DNA from 2 places in the Kocuria sp. UBA5001 genome. Region 2 is predicted to be linked to the other one. Evidence: predicted binding sites of a transcription regulator. Region 2 holds the regulator's gene; the other holds the start of a gene.

Region 1 (4,409 bases), on a different contig from region 2:
CGAGAGGTCGAGCTCGTGGGCGGCGTCCTGGACCTCCAGGACCACCTCGCCCCGTGCGGAGACGGGCAGGGCCTCGAGATTCGCGAGCACGGCGGGCACGGCGGCGTCGTCGCCCGCGAAGAGGCTCCACGTGGCGTCCGGGTCCGGCATCCACTTGCCTCCGGGGCCGAGCGCCACCAGGCGGTCGCCGGGCGCGGCGGCGTCCGCCCACGGCCCGGCGTAGCCCTCGGAGCCGTGCAGGGCGACGTCGATCCACACCTCACCGGCGGCGGGATCCGTGCGGCGCAGGGTCATATGGCGGGAGACCGGCTGGTCCTCGGGGGCGGAGGTGTCCCGGACCTCCCAGTAGTCCGGCAGGGCGCCCGGGGCGGTGGCCGCGAGCGTGGTCTCCGAAAAGAAGATCAGCTTGACGTACTTCTCCGGGGCCTCGATGTCCTGGAAGTCCTGCGCGTTGTCGACGTGGCAGACCAGCCGGACCATGGCCGGGGAGAGCTGCAGGCGCTCGGCGACGGTGAGCTCGAGCTGGGGCTTGCGGGGACGTGCTGGAGCGGTTGTCATGCCTTCAGCTTAGGTGATCCTAACCTGGTAGCTCCCACGAGACGGGGTCCGCGCCCTGCTCCTGCAGCAGGGCGTTGGTGCGGGAGAAAGGGCGGGAGCCGAAGAAGCCGCGGGACGCGGAGAGCGGCGAGGGGTGGGCGGACTCCACCGTGGGCGCGCCGCCCAGCCAGGCCGCGGTGCCGCGCGCGTCGCGGCCCCACAGGATTCCCACGAGGGGCTGCTCGCGTGCGCCCAGGGATCGGATCGCGCACTCCGTGACCGCCTCCCAGCCCTTGCCCCGGTGCGAGGCCGGGGCACCGGCCTGGACGGTGAGCACCCTGTTGAGGAGCATGACCCCCTGCCCGGACCACGGGGAGAGGTCCCCGTGGTCCGGCGGGGCGATACCGAGGTCCGACTGCAGCTCCGCGTAGATGTTCTTCAGTGAGCGCGGCACGGGACGCACGTCCGGGGCCACGGAGAAGGAGAGCCCCATCGCGTGGCCCGGAGTGGGGTAGGGGTCCTGCCCCACGATCAGCACCTTGATGTCGGACAGCGGCTCGCGGAACGCGCGGAAGATGTTCTCCCCGGCCGGCAGCGTGTGGCGGCCCTGGGCGTGCTCGGCCCGCAGGAACTCGCCCATCGCGCGGATCTGACCCTCGACCGGTTGCAGGGCTTGCGCCCACTCCTCGTGCATGATCTCGTGCAGCGGACGCTGGGCGTTCACGGGGCCTCCCTGTGTCGGGTGCGGCGCGCACGGAGTGCTGGCGTGCGCGTTAGGGTGGGGACCATGTCTACCACGGGGGAGGAGCTCGACGAACTGGACCGCGCGATCCTGGAGCTGGAGTCCCAGCACTGGAAGTACCGGGGAGCCAAGGAGTCGGCGATCCGCTCGCGGCTGGGGCTGAGCCCTGTGCACTACTACCAGCGGCTCAACGCACTGATTTCCTCCGAGGCCGCCGCCCGGCACTCGCCCATGCTGATCTCGAGGCTGCGCCGCGCCCGCTCGCGCTGAGCGGTTTCCCTGCGGGCCGTGCCATACTCGGCGCCAGTCCGCGAGCCGCCCCGTGGAGCGCGCTGCACACTGTCCAGGAGAGCCAGACCATGAGCGAGTACCCCCGCGACGAGTTCGACGACGTCCCCGAGGACGGCGCCCGCCAGGGCGCGCACCGGGGCCACAACCCCGCCGCCCGCACCGGCTCCCGACGAGAGTTCCGTGCGATCCTCGTGACCGGGCTGCTTGCGCTCGCCCTCGGTGCCGTGTGCTTCGTCAATGCTCCGCGCACGGAGCAGGACATGTCGGCCTCCGCGCCGGCGGGCGCGGCGTCCGCGGTCGCCTCCGTGCCGGGGAACCGGCTGGCGCAGGCGGGGACGACGACGTCGCCCGTGGCCCTCCTGGGTCAGGTGGCCGCGCTCTGAGGCACCGCGTTCAGCCAATGATGAAACCGGCGCCCCGTGGTGCCCTCTCGGTTGCGGTTCCTCGCGCGCCGGTGCCACTATTGTTTTAGCACTCAGTCGAGTGGACTGCTAACCGGGTCCGGTGGCGGTTCTCGGCATCCGGGTGAAACCACATCACGGTGAGGTGGACGCGGCGCGGTGAGGATCGTGCTGCGTTCCCGTCCGTCGCGGGCACCGTGATAACACGTCTTGTTTGTCAACCGTCCAGGAGGGACGAAACACATGGCAAAGATGATCGCATTCGACGAAGAAGCACGCCGCGGTCTGGAGAAGGGCCTGAACACCCTTGCGGACGCCGTGAAGGTCACGCTCGGCCCCCGCGGGCGCAACGTGGTCCTGGAGAAGTCCTGGGGCGCGCCCACCATCACCAACGACGGTGTCTCCATCGCCAAGGAGATCGAGCTCGAGGAGCCGTACGAGAAGATCGGCGCCGAGCTCGTCAAGGAGGTCGCCAAGAAGACCGACGACGTCGCCGGTGACGGCACCACCACGGCCACCGTGCTCGCCCAGGCCCTCGTGAAGGAAGGCCTGCGCAACGTGGCCGCGGGAGCGGACCCGCTGTCCCTGAAGCGCGGCATCGAGAAGGCCGTCGCCGCCGTGACCGAGCAGCTGCTGTCCTCTGCCAAGGAGATCGAGACCGAGGAGGAGATCGCCGCCACCGCGTCCATCTCCGCCGCCGATCCCGAGATCGGCAAGCTCATCGCCGAGGCGATGGAGAAGGTCGGCAAGGAAGGCGTCATCACCGTCGAGGAGTCCAACACCTTCGGGCTGGACCTCGAGCTGACCGAGGGCATGCGCTTCGACAAGGGCTACCTCTCCGGCTACTTCGTCACGGACGCGGACCGCCAGGAGGCCGTCCTCGAGGATCCCTACATCCTCATCGTGAACTCCAAGATCTCGGCCGTGAAGGACCTCGTCCCCGTGCTCGAGAAGGTCATGCAGGCAGGCAAGCCGCTGCTGATCATCGCCGAGGACGTGGACGGCGAGGCGCTGGCCATGCTGGTGCTGAACAAGATGCGCGGTGCCGTGAAGTCCGTGGCAGTCAAGGCCCCCGGCTTCGGCGACCGCCGCAAGGCGCAGCTCGCGGACATCGCGATCCTCACCGGCGGCCAGGTCATCACCGAAGAGGTCGGTCTCTCGCTCGAGTCCGCCACGATCGACCTGCTGGGCCAGGCCCGCAAGGTCGTTGTGACCAAGGACGAGACCACCATCGTGGACGGTGCCGGCACGCAGGAGGAGATCGAGGGCCGTGTGGCTCAGATCCGCGCGGAGATCAACAACTCCGACTCCGACTACGACCGCGAGAAGCTGCAGGAGCGCCTGGCCAAGCTGGCCGGTGGCGTGGCAGTGCTCAAGGCCGGTGCGGCCACCGAGGTGGAGCTCAAGGAGCGCAAGCACCGTATTGAGGATGCCGTGCGCAACGCCAAGGCAGCCGTGGAGGAGGGCATCGTCGCCGGTGGCGGTGTGGCCCTCATCCAGGCCGGTGCCAAGGTGTTCGAGGCCCTCGACCTCTCGGGTGACGAGGCCACGGGCGCGAACATCGTGAAGGTCGCCATCGACGCGCCGCTCAAGCAGATCGCGCTGAACGCCGGTCTGGAGCCGGGCGTGGTGGTCGACAAGGTGCGCGGGCTCGAGACCGGATGGGGCCTCAATGCCGCCACCGGCGAGTACGAGGACCTCATGGCCGCGGGCATCAACGACCCCGTCAAGGTGACCCGCTCTGCTCTGCAGAACGCGGCGTCCATCGCCGGGCTGTTCCTCACCACGGAGGCCGTGGTGGCGGACAAGCCCGAGCCCGAGGCCGCCAGTGCGGGTGCGGGCGCCGATCCCATGGGTGGCATGGGCGGCATGATGTGATCTGCCCTCAATGAGGGATCCTCCCCGGCCGGTTCACTGGTCGGGAGGAGAACCGGAAGGACCCCGGGTACGCAGTGCGCGCGCCCGGGGTCCTTCTGCGTGTCGGGGTGCTTTGGAAGGATGTGTCCATGACGATCATCGCTTCCGCGGACGGCTCCGCGCTCGGCAACCCAGGCCCCGCGGGCTGGGCTTGGTACATCGACCCCACCTCGTGGCAGGCGGGGGGATGGGCGCACGGCACCAACAACCAGGGTGAGCTGACGGCGGTGCTGAACCTCCTGGAGGCGACCCGGCACCGCCGGGACGAGCCCCTGCGCGTGCTGTGCGACAGCCAGTATGTGATCAACTCCGTCACCAAGTGGATGCCCGGGTGGAAGAAGAAGGGCTGGAAGAAGCGGGACGGGAAGCCCGTGCTGAACGTGGACGTCATGAAGGCCCTGGACAGGGAACTGGCCGGGCGGGACGTCAGCTTCGAATGGGTGAAGGGTCATGCCGGCCACGAGCTGAACGAGGCCGCGGACGAGCGCGCCCGCGCCATGGCCATGGCCTACCAGAAGCGC
Region 2 (4,409 bases):
GCCCACGGGCGCAGCGCGCTGGAGAACCGCAGCGCGCACAACCTCGCCTACTGGCGCAACCAGGACTGGTGGGGCATCGGCCCCGGAGCGCACTCCCACAGCGACGGCGTGCGGTGGTGGAACCTCAAGCACCCCCTGCCCTACACGAACAAGGTCCGCCAGGGCGTCTCACCCGCGGCGGGCCGGGAGACGCTGGACGCGCAGACGCGCTACGTGGAGGACGTGATGCTCGGCATCCGGATCCGCGACGGTCTGGAGACCGCGCAGCTGCAGCCGGAGGGCCGGAAAGCGGTGGCCGGGCTGATCGCCGACGGCTGGCTGGACGGTGCTGCCGCAGTGCGGGGCACGGCCGTGCTCACGGACGCGGGACGGCTCATGGCCGACGCCGTGACGCGCCGGCTGCTCGACTGGTGAGCGGCCCGAGGCGAGTCGTGGGCGCGGGCGTCAGCCGCGGGACGTGGTGAGCCGGTCGTAGAGGTGTGTGTTGCCGCGATACTGGTGCGGCTCGCCGCGGTTGACCTTCACGCCCGCGACCACGGAGGCGATGGCCAGCCACAGCCAGGTCACGGCGGCGACCACGGAGAAGATCCAGCCGATCACGGGTACGAGAGAGAGCGCGATGCCTGCCAGCACCACGACACTCGGCAGCAGCGTGAAGTTCAGCGCCTCCCGGGACTCCTGCGCGGTGAACGGGCCGCGGTCCCCGAACACCCGGTGGATCACGTAGCTGGGCAGCGCGCCGACCACGCCGCCCAGGTGCGCGACGGTGGCCCACTGGCGGTCCTGGTTCACGTCCAGGGGCTGGGCCTCGGCGGGCACGGCCTCGAACGGGGTCTCACCCGCGGCGCGGGCGGCGGGGGCAGCGGGGGTGGGAGCAGCGTCAGTCACGGGTGGGTGTCCCTTTCAGGGGCGGTAGCCGAACCGGGGTGGATCGGAGTCCCGGTGCCCACTATTCTACGGTGCGCTCCTGGAAACGGACCGGGGTGCGTCTGGAATCACGTGTGAGCCTGGATATGTCGGACGACGCCGCCGCGCCACCGGCAGCCCGGGGCCACCGCGCCAACCGCGTCGGCCGGGACAACGGGTCCCACACGGCACATCCGGCGCCCCACGTGCCAAAACCCCTCAGTAGCCGTCCGGTGCGGTGAGGAAGTCGATGAGCTCCTCGACCCGGCCCAGCAGTGCGGGCTCCAGGTCCGAGTAGCTGTCCACGCGGGCGAGGATCGCCTGCCACGCCCGCCCCACATCCTGGGGAGTGCGGTGGGGCATACCGAGGGCCTTGGCCATCCCGGTCTTCCAGTCCACACCGCGAGGGATCACGGGCCACGCGGGGATGCCCAGGGCTGCAGGCTTCACCGCCTGCCAAATGTCCACGTAGGGGTGGCCCAGGATCTGCACGTTGCCCCGCGCACCCGGCACAGACAGCGCCCGATCCGCGATCCGCGACTCCTTGGACCCGCTGACCAGGTGGTCCACGAGGATCCCGAGACGACGGCCCGGGCCGGGGTGGAACTCCGCGATGGCCGCGGGGAGGTCGTCGATGCCGTGCAGCGGCTCCACGACGATCCCCTCGACTGCGAGGTCGTGGCCCCAGACCTTCGCCACGAGCTCGGCGTCGTGGTAGCCCTCGACCCACACGCGGGACTCCTTGGCCACCGAGGCGCGCAGGTTCTCCACGGCCACCGAGCCGGAGCGCGTAATTCTGGGCCCGCCCGGGACACTGCGAGGTGCGGGCGGGGTGAGGCGGACGGGCTCGCCGTCAAGCAGGAAACCGGGACCGAGGGGGAAGGCCTTGACTCGGCCGTGGCGGTCCTCCAGGCCCACGACGCGCATGCCGCCCACGACCTCCACGCTCACCACGGCGCCCACCCACCCGCTCTCGACGTCCTCGAGCACCATGCCGGACTCCACGGGCAGCCCGCGGGCCGCGGGGGAGCGGCGCGAGACCTCGGGGCTGCCGAGGTCCTGCGGGCCCCAGCCCCAGCCGGGTGTGTTCACGGGGGTGCTCCTCGCTCGCGGGTGACGAATCAGCCGCGAGCGTACCAAAGGACCGGTCCGCGGCAGGGCCACTAGACTCACGGAATTAGCACTGTGCCGATTCGAGTGCCAAAATTGGTCGCGGCCCGGTTCACCGGGTGCCGCACGGGCGCCCGAGGACATCCGCGAGCGGGAGGTGGGAGACATGGAGCATCCGCGCAGGGCGAAGATCCTGCAGGCCATCGTGGAGGACTACGTCCACTCCCGCGAGCCCGTGGGCTCCAAGGCGCTCGTGGAGCGCCACCGGCTGCCCGTCTCCTCCGCCACCGTGCGCAACGACATGGCCGCCCTCGAGGAGGACGGTCTCATTGTGGCACCCCACACCAGTTCAGGTCGGATCCCCACGGACCGCGGCTACCGGGTGTTCGTGGACCAGATCGCCGCGCTGCAGCCCCTCACGCCTGCGCAGCGCCGTGCCGTGCAGGTCTTCCTGGGCGGCGCCCACGACATCGACGATGCCATGGAGCGCACCGTGCGCCTGCTGGCCCAGCTGACCCACCAGGTGGCCGTCATCCAGTACCCGGTGCGCACCGGGATCACGGTGCGCCACGTGGAGCTCGTGGACGTCGGCGGAAACACGCTGCTCGTGGTGCTCATCCCCACGAGCGGCCGCGTGGTGCAGCGCACGGTTGCCCTCACCGCGCCCGTTGCCGAGGACGCCCTGCTCGAGCTGCGCGCCGCCGTCCTGGCGCGCGTGCTGGGTCAGGCACTGGAGACCGTGCCGGCCGCGGTCGCCGAGCTCCCCGAGACCGTGGAAGACCCGGTCCGCGAGGCCGCGCTCGCCGTCGCCGACACCGTGGCAGTGCTGGCCGCCGCCTCGGACGACCAGCGCCTCGTGAGGGCGGGCACCGCCAACCTCGCCCGCTTCAGCGGGGACTTCCCCCAGAGCATCTCCCCGGTGCTCGAGGCGCTTGAGGAACAAGTGACACTGCTGCGATTGTTGTCCGAGATGCAGCAGGACGAGCGCGGCGTCGCGGTACGGATCGGCTCCGAGCAGTACGACGACCCGCTGGCCGAGGCGGCCGTGGTGGCCACCGGCTACGGCCCGCAGGACGCCTCCAAGGTGGGCGTCGTGGGCCCCACGCGCATGGACTACCCCACCACCATGGCCTCCGTGCGTGCCGTGGCCCGCTACCTCTCCAAGAACCTCGGGGACTGACGCGCCACCCGGCGCCGCCCCGGCACAGACCACCGACCCAGAGACGAAAGCAGAAGCGACGACATCGTGAGCGATCACTACGAAACCCTCGGCGTGAGCCGTGACGCCAGCGCCGAAGAGATCAAGCGCGCCTATCGCAAGAAGGCCCGCAAGCTGCACCCGGACGTGAACCCCTCGCCGGAGGCAGCCGAGGAGTTCAAGCGCGTCTCGCACGCCAACGACGTCCTGTCGGACCCGGACAAGCGCCGCGTGTACGACGCCACGGGCAACGAGAACGGCACGGACACCGGCTTCGGCGGAGGCTTCCCCGGCAGCGGGTTCGGCTTCTCGGACATCTTTGAGACGTTCTTCCAGGGCGCGGGCTCCGGCGGCCAGCGGGGCCCCCAGTCCCGCACGCGACAGGGCCAGGACGCCCTGATCAACGTGCGCATCTCCCTGAAGGACGCCGTTTTCGGAGTGGAGAAGGACATCACCGTCGACACCGCGGTCACGTGCCCCACGTGCGAGGGGACGTGCTGCCAGCCCGGCACGAGCCCCACCACGTGCACCATGTGCCACGGCTCCGGCCACATGCAGTACCAGCGGCAGTCCATCCTGGGCATGGTCACCACGCAGGCGCCCTGCTCGCAGTGCAACGGCTTCGGCACCGTGATCGAGCACCCGTGCCACGAGTGTTACGGCGAGGGCCGCGTGCGCGACCGCCGCCCCCTCACGGTGAAGATCCCCGCCGGCATCCAGTCCGGCAACCGGATCCGCCTGGGCGGTCAGGGCGAGGCCGGCACGGCCGGCGGACCCAACGGCGACCTCTTCGTGGAGCTGAAGGTGGACCCGGACCCCACGTTCGTGCGCGAGGGCGACGACCTGCACGCGCGGCTGCGGATCCCCATGACCGCCGCGGCACTCGGCACCACCGTGACGCTGGAAACTTTCGACGGCACGCGCAGCGTGGACGTGGTCCCCGGAACCCAGTCCGGTGCCACCATCACGCTGGACGACCTCGGCGTCACCCACCTGCGCGGCAAGGGTCGCGGGGACCTGCAGGTGCACTTCGAGGTCGAGACGCCTCGGGACCTCACCGGCGAGCAGCGTGAACTCGTGGAACGGCTGGCGGAGCTGCGCGAGGAGCAGGCCCACGACGGCACCACCGTGAGCACCTCCCACTCCGGCGGGTTCTTCTCCCGGCTGCGGGACCGGTTCAACGACCTGTGACGAA

What was found. The regulator HrcA, encoded in region 2, represses chaperone genes, less so after heat shock. The targets are predictions, from matches to a motif close to TTNGCACTCGNNNNNNNCGAGTGCNAA.
Region 1: groL (chaperonin GroEL) is a predicted target of HrcA. The motif match lies at 2,039-2,065, and genes of this name have one in related genera.

Annotation. Positions count from the first base shown of each region.
Region 1 covers NZ_DGYR01000001.1:329,888-334,296, reverse strand. The annotation lists gene B3G12_RS01505 (siderophore-interacting protein) at 1-558, opposite strand, end outside; gene B3G12_RS01500 (uracil-DNA glycosylase) at 578-1,261, opposite strand; gene B3G12_RS01495 (DUF3263 domain-containing protein) at 1,325-1,549, shown strand; gene B3G12_RS01490 (hypothetical protein) at 1,639-1,953, shown strand; gene groL (chaperonin GroEL) at 2,215-3,849, shown strand; gene B3G12_RS01480 (RNase H family protein) at 3,978-4,409, shown strand, end outside.
Region 2 covers NZ_DGYR01000012.1:130,875-135,283, forward strand. The annotation lists gene hemW (radical SAM family heme chaperone HemW) at 1-414, shown strand, start outside; gene B3G12_RS07720 (DUF4870 domain-containing protein) at 445-888, opposite strand; gene B3G12_RS07725 (DUF3097 family protein) at 1,126-1,998, opposite strand; gene hrcA (heat-inducible transcriptional repressor HrcA) at 2,183-3,196, shown strand; gene dnaJ (molecular chaperone DnaJ) at 3,263-4,405, shown strand; gene B3G12_RS07740 (16S rRNA (uracil(1498)-N(3))-methyltransferase) at 4,402-4,409, shown strand, end outside.